One region of the Enterobacter sp. B79-1 genome, then DNA from elsewhere that is predicted to be linked to it. Evidence: predicted binding sites of a transcription regulator. Region 1 holds the regulator's gene; each other region holds the start of a gene.
What was found. Region 1 encodes sigma-54, which starts transcription at its own class of promoters, with help from an activator protein. Its sites were predicted from a motif close to GTTGGCACANNTTTCGCTNT; they were not measured.
Positions count from the first base shown of each region.

Region 2: the regulator sigma-54 is predicted to act here: its motif matches at 977-996, upstream of hypA (hydrogenase maturation nickel metallochaperone HypA).
Region 3: the regulator sigma-54 is predicted to act here: its motif matches at 1,597-1,616, upstream of AC2T6E_RS07015 (amino acid ABC transporter substrate-binding protein).

Region 1 covers NZ_JBYAZJ010000004.1:307,670-309,937, forward strand. Annotated here, with positions in the region: gene lptB (LPS export ABC transporter ATP-binding protein) at 1-202, shown strand, start outside; gene rpoN (RNA polymerase factor sigma-54) at 250-1,683, shown strand; gene hpf (ribosome hibernation promoting factor) at 1,706-1,993, shown strand; gene ptsN (PTS IIA-like nitrogen regulatory protein PtsN) at 2,076-2,268, shown strand, end outside.
Region 2 covers NZ_JBYAZJ010000005.1:135,719-137,986, reverse strand. Annotated here, with positions in the region: gene hypB (hydrogenase nickel incorporation protein HypB) at 1-594, opposite strand, end outside; gene hypA (hydrogenase maturation nickel metallochaperone HypA) at 598-948, opposite strand; gene hycA (formate hydrogenlyase regulator HycA) at 1,160-1,624, shown strand; gene AC2T6E_RS15435 (4Fe-4S dicluster domain-containing protein) at 1,697-2,268, shown strand, end outside.
Region 3 covers NZ_JBYAZJ010000001.1:1,447,385-1,449,652, reverse strand. Annotated here, with positions in the region: gene gltJ (glutamate/aspartate ABC transporter permease GltJ) at 1-264, opposite strand, end outside; gene AC2T6E_RS07015 (amino acid ABC transporter substrate-binding protein) at 419-1,324, opposite strand; gene lnt (apolipoprotein N-acyltransferase) at 1,726-2,268, opposite strand, start outside.

The DNA of each region.
Region 1 (2,268 bases):
TATCAAACGCATTATCGAACACCTGCGCGACAGCGGGCTTGGCGTGCTGATCACCGACCACAACGTCCGTGAAACGCTGGCCGTCTGTGAACGCGCCTACATAGTGAGCCAGGGCCATCTGATTGCCCACGGTACACCGCAGCAAATCCTCGAAGATGAGCATGTTAAGCGCGTGTACCTTGGGGAAGACTTCAGACTCTGATAGGGTAGAGGTAACGTAACGCCGAACCGGAGAAAAATGCTCTGAACATGAAGCAAGGTTTGCAATTAAGGCTCAGCCAACAACTGGCGATGACGCCGCAGCTACAGCAGGCGATTCGTCTGTTGCAGCTGTCCACGTTAGAACTCCAGCAGGAGCTCCAGCAGGCGCTGGACAGTAATCCGTTGCTGGAGCAAACCGATCTTCATGACGAGGTAGAAACCCAGCAAACGCAGGACACTGAAACGCTCGACACCGCTGATGCGCTCGAACAAAAAGAGATGCCGGACGAGCTGCCGCTGGACGCCAGCTGGGATGAAATCTACACCGCCGGAACACCTTCCGGCACGCGTGCAGACTACCAGGACGACGAGCTACCGGTTTATCAGGGTGAAACCACCCAGTCACTACAGGATTACCTGATGTGGCAAGTGGAGTTGACCCCCTTCTCTGATACCGACCGCGCCATTGCGACCTCGATTGTCGATGCCGTTGACGATACGGGTTATTTAACCGTAACCCTGGACGATATCCTGGAAAGTATCGGCGACGACGAGATCGAACTCGAAGAGATCGAAGCGGTTCTGAAGCGCATTCAGCGTTTCGACCCGGTCGGTGTGGCCGCGAAAGATCTCCGCGATTGCCTGCTGATCCAACTGTCGCAGTTCGCCAAAGAGACGCCGTGGATTGAAGAAGCCCGCTTAATCATCAGCGATCATCTGGATCTGTTGGCTAACCACGATTTCCGCTCCCTGATGCGCGTCACGCGCCTGAAGGAAGAGGTGCTGAAAGAGGCGGTGAATCTGATCCAGTCTCTCGATCCGCGTCCCGGCCAGTCGATCCAGACCAGCGAACCGGAATATGTCATTCCGGATGTGTTAGTCAGAAAACACAACGGTCGCTGGGTGGTCGAGCTGAACTCAGACAGCATTCCTCGCCTGCAAATCAACCAGCAGTATGCCTCCATGTGCACCAGCGCGCGCAATGACTCCGATAATCAATATATTCGTAGCAATTTGCAGGAAGCACGCTGGCTGATTAAAAGTCTGGAGAGTCGAAATGACACGCTGCTGCGCGTGAGCCGCTGTATTGTTGAACAACAGCAGGCTTTTTTTGAGCAGGGCGAAGAGTTTATGAAACCGATGGTACTGGCGGACATCGCCCAGGCCGTCGAGATGCATGAATCAACCATTTCTCGCGTGACCACGCAGAAGTATCTGCACAGTCCACGCGGTATTTTTGAGCTTAAGTATTTCTTCTCCAGCCATGTGAATACCGAAGGCGGCGGCGAAGCCTCGTCAACGGCCATTCGCGCACTGGTGAAGAAGTTGATCGCCGCGGAGAACCCCGCGAAGCCACTGAGTGACAGTAAGTTAACCACCATGCTGTCCGACCAGGGTATTATGGTGGCACGTCGTACTGTTGCGAAGTATCGAGAGTCTTTATCCATTCCGCCGTCCAACCAGCGTAAACAACTGGTTTGACACAACCGATAAGGAAGACACTATGCAGCTCAACATCACAGGACACAACGTCGAGATTACTGAGGCTTTACGCGAGTTTCTGAACACGAAGTTCGCGAAGCTCGAACAGTATTTCGAAAGGATCAATCAGGTCTATATTGTGTTGAAAGTGGAGAAAGTGACTCATATCTCGGATGCAACCCTACACGTTAACGGGGGTGAACTCCATGCCAGTGCGGAAGGGCAAGACATGTACGCGGCTATCGACGGCTTGATTGATAAGCTTGCGCGACAGCTCAATAAACATAAAGATAAACTGAAACAACACTAATTGTCCGGGCAGTTAACGGGTGCAGGACGGCCTGTTGTGCGACACAACAGGCCATTTGTACAGTTAGCGCTTAGGTGAAATTATGATGAACAACGATTCGGCTCTTCAACTGAGCAATGTCCTTAACCAGGAATGTACCCGCAGTGGTGTTCACTGCCAGAGCAAAAAACGTGCGCTGGAGATCATCAGTGAACTGGCCGCAAAACAGCTGGGCCTGCCGCCACAGGTGGTGTTCGAAGCTATCCTGACCCGTGAAAAAATGGGCAGTACCGGCA
Region 2 (2,268 bases), on a different contig from region 1:
GCTCGCTGGACAGACCAGGTTGCCGACGTTTTCAATGAACAGGATGCCGTTATCCGGCAGCGGCAGACGCGGCGTGGCGTCGGCAATCATCTGCGCATCCAGATGGCAGCCTTTGCCGGTGTTGACCTGAATCGCCGGCGTGCCGGTTTCGCGAATGCGCGCCGCGTCGTTAACGGTTTGCTGGTCGCCTTCAATGACGGCGCAGGAAACGCGTTCGTTCAGGCGTTTGAGGGTTGCGGTCAGCAGCGTGGTTTTGCCGGAGCCGGGGCTGGAGACCAGGTTCAGCACCAGCTGTTGACGGGCGGCAAAGCGGGCGCGGTTGCGGGCGGCAATCTGGTTATTTTTGTCCAGCACGTTGATTTCCACCTCCAGCATCTGGCGCTGGCTGATGCCCGGCGCGTGGGTACCCGCTTCGCCGTGGCCGTAGTGCAGATCGCCCGCAGAGGATTGCTGCGGCGTAAAGGTGATACCCGTCAGCGTCGCCGCAGGACGCGGGGCCGGTGAAAAGGGCGCGGAGCGAAACGCGGAATGAGGACGATGTTCATCCCCTTCGATATACAGGTTGCCTTCGGCGCAACCGCAGGTGCTACACATACATTACTCCTTCTCAATTTCGAGGCGTTGGATCTGCATACCGTCATCCGCCACGATCCGCAGCCCGGTATTCTGGCACTGCGGGCAGCGCTGAACCTTTGATGACAGCAGGGTCACGTACTGCTGACACTGCTCACACCAGCACTCCGCCTGCTGCTCTTCAATATGGAGCTCGCAGCCTTCTGCCAGCGTGCCGCGACACACCAGTTCAAAACAGAAGGTCAGGGCGCTGGTCTCGACGCAGGAAAACGCCCCGATCTTCAGCCAGACGCCGGTGACGCGCTTCGCGTGGTTTTGCACTGCCTGCTGTTCGATAAGCTCCAGAGCCCGCTGGCAGAGGGTGATTTCGTGCATGACGCCTCCTCAATGAATTGCGCCATTGAATGCAATAACGGTGCCAGCTTGATTTTTGTTAGGGCGTGACGGTGTCAACACTGTCGAAATGACACGTCGACACCGCGCGGTTGACAGTGCAATAAGAGTTAAAATCTATATAAATCATAATGTTAAAAATTGGCATGGAATCTGCTTAACAGCCGCTATCTCCATTAACCGGATACCTTTTATGACTATTTGGGAAATCAGCGAAAAAGCGGATTACATCGCGCAGCGTCATCAGCAGCTCCAGGATCAGTGGCACCTCTACTGCAACTCTCTGGTTCAGGGGATCACCCTGTCAAAGGCTCGTCTGCATCATGCGATGAGCTGCGCGGCGCAGGGCGATATGCGCTTTGTCCTTTTTGGCCACTTCACGGTCTTTGTCACCCTGGCGGACAGCTTTAACAGCCACACCATTGAGTACTTTGTTGAGAACAAAGAGGGTGAAAAACACTGTATTGCGCAAGCGCAGTTGATGGCTGACGGCATGGTCGATGGCTACGTCAGCAACCGCGATCGCCAGCAGGTGCTCGAGCACTATCTGGAGAAAATCGCGCCGGTCTATAACGGGCTTTATACCGCGGTTGAGCACGACCTGCCGGTCGATCTGAAACAGCTGACGGCGGGAAATGCCTCCGCAAACGTTGCCTGATAACCAAGTGTCGAAAGTGTCGATAAGACAGTTTTTCTTCGTCAAAAATGACCATCACCTGAGGATTGCCCGGTGAACCGTTTTGTAATTGCTGACTCGACGGTCTGTATTGGCTGTCGAACCTGTGAGGCGGCGTGTTCGGAAACCCACCGCCTGCACGGGCTGCAGTCCATGCCGCGTCTGCGCGTCATGCGTAATGAAAAAGAGTCTGCTCCGCAGCTCTGCCACCACTGTGAAGATGCCCCCTGCGCGGGTGTCTGCCCTGTGAATGCCATCACCCGCGTTGATGGCGCTGTCCAGCTCAACGAAAGCCTGTGCGTCAGCTGCAAGCTGTGCGGCATTGCCTGCCCGTTCGGTGCGATTGAATTTTCCGGCAGCCGCCCGCTGCATATTCCGGCGAACGCAAATACCCCGAAAGCCCCGCCCGCGCCGCCCGCACCGGCGAAGGTGAGCACGCTATTGGACTGGGTGCCCGGCATCCGCGCCGTCGCGGTGAAATGCGATCTGTGCAGCTTTGACGAACAGGGCCCGGCCTGCGTGCGCACCTGCCCGACCAGGGCGCTGATTCTGGTCAACATTCGCGACATCACCCGCACCAGCAAGCGCAAGCGCGAGCTGACCATCAACAGCGATTTTGGCGATCT
Region 3 (2,268 bases), on a different contig from region 1:
AATGACCAGATACCAGGTAAAGAACTGCACGATTAGCGGAACGTTACGGAACAGTTCCACGTACAGGGTGCCGAGTGTTGAAAGAAAGCGATTGGGAACGGTGCGCAGAATACCGAACAGCGAACCGACAAGAAACGCGATAATCCACGCCGTTATCGATAGCGCAACGGTGACCTGAAAGCCGCTCCACAGCCAGCCAAGATAGGTGGTGTTGCCGAACGGGGCTTGTTGCAGAAAAATGCCCCAGTTCCAGTCAATTGACATAATAAACTCCAGAAAAAAAAGGGTAGCAGCGCTACCCTCGAAGATTGGTGAGAAGCTCATTTTCGCGCTGAGTGGGGAACGACCACTCAACGTATAGTCTGTCCATGCTTCCCGACAATCGAGAGGGCAGGAGATCCCGCCCCTGTCGTTCTAATTAGTTAAGCGCTTTATCGTTTGGTGATTTGAACAGTGCTTTCATGTCGTCAGACAGTTCAAAGTTCATGTTGAGGTTCTTTGGTGGAATCGGGTTCTTGAACCATTTGTCGAACCATTTTTCCGCGTCGCCGGATGTCTGTGCCTGCGCGATGGTGTCATCAATCAGCTTTTTGAAGTCAGCATCGTCTTTACGCAGCATACAACCGTAGGCTTCTTTCGACTGCGCGGTGCCCACGATTTCCCAGTTGTCTGGTTTCTTCGCTTTCGCACGTTCGCCCGCCAGCAGGGCGTCATCCATCATAAACGCGACGGCACGACCGCTTTCCAGGGTACGGAAGGAGTCGCCATGGTCTTTCGCGCTGATGATGCGCATATCCATTTTCTTCTCGTCGTTCAGCTTGTGCAGCAGCACTTCGGAAGTCGTACCGGAGGTCACAACGACCGCTTTGCCTTTCAGGTCAGCAAAATCTTTGATTGCGCCGCCTTTCTTGGTCAGCAGACGGGTGCCCACGACAAAGATGGTGTCGGAGAAGGCGGCCTGTTTCTGACGCTCAAGGTTGTTGGTGGTGGAACCACACTCGAAATCAAAGGTGCCGTTTTGCAGCAGTGGAATACGGTTTTGTGAAGTGATTGGGATCAGCTTCACCTGCAGGTCAGGTTTGTTCAGCTTTTTCTTCACAGCTTCAACGATGGCGTTGGAGTAATCCTGTGAATAGCCTACGACTTTTTGCGTGTTGTCGTAGTAAGAGAACGGGACAGAAGATTCACGGTGGCCGACCACGATGACGCCGTTTTTGGCAATCTTGTCGAGAGTGCTGCCTGCTGCCGGAGCATCTTCAGCGTGAACGACGCCAGCAGACATTCCCATAACCAGCATTGCTGTGGCCAGTTTACGTAATTGCATACCCAACTCCTTTCTTATCAGCGCCAGTGACGCATTGATACCCATTGTGATGTTGTTATATCTCGCGCTATGCGAGTGCAGTGTTATGCAAGCTTGTTAACATTTAGTCTGGCTTAATGTAAAGATTTTGCTGCGTTATTGTTTATTTTTGCGAAGCGCGCCGCACCATTCAGAGGCAATAATCTTTCGTTGCACCGTTTCGGTGCTGCCGATGATCTACGCTGGTGCGACAAGGTTGCACGTTAAGCCAAACTGCGTTTGCGCGAATAAACAAAGCAATAGGCGTGCCAGAATGGGAGTTTGGAGGGGATTGTCGGGTGGCGGCTACGCCTTACCCGACCTACGGGAGCAAAAATGTAGGCCTGGTAAGCGTCAGCGCCACCCGGCAACAGAAGGTAAAATTATTTACGACGCTGACGCAGACTCATCAGCACCACGGCAAAGCCGAACAGCGTGGTCAAAATCCACAGCGGCCAGTTGCCGGTACGCGCGTACGGCGTCAGCCCCGTGGTAGGCGTGACTGTAGTGGTCAGCACCTCGCGGGTGAACTGCGGGATCATCGCCTGAATGTCACCCTGCGGACCAATCACAGCGGTGATGCCGTTGTTGGTGCTGCGCAGCAGCGGACGCGCCAGTTCCAGGGAGCGCATGCGCGCCATCTGGAAGTGCTGCCACGGGCCGATTGACTTACCAAACCATGCATCGTTGGAGATGGTCAGCAGATAGTCAGTATCCGGGCGGAAGTTATCGCGCACCTGTTCCCCGAGAATGATTTCGTAGCAGATGGCCGCCGTCAGGGCGAGACCGTGCGCGTGCAGCTGAGGCTGAACGTACGGACCGCGGCTGAAAGAGGACATCGGCAGGTCAAAGAACGGGGCCAGCGGGCGCAGAATCGACTCCAGCGGGACAAATTCACCAAACGGTACCAGGTGATTCTTATTGTA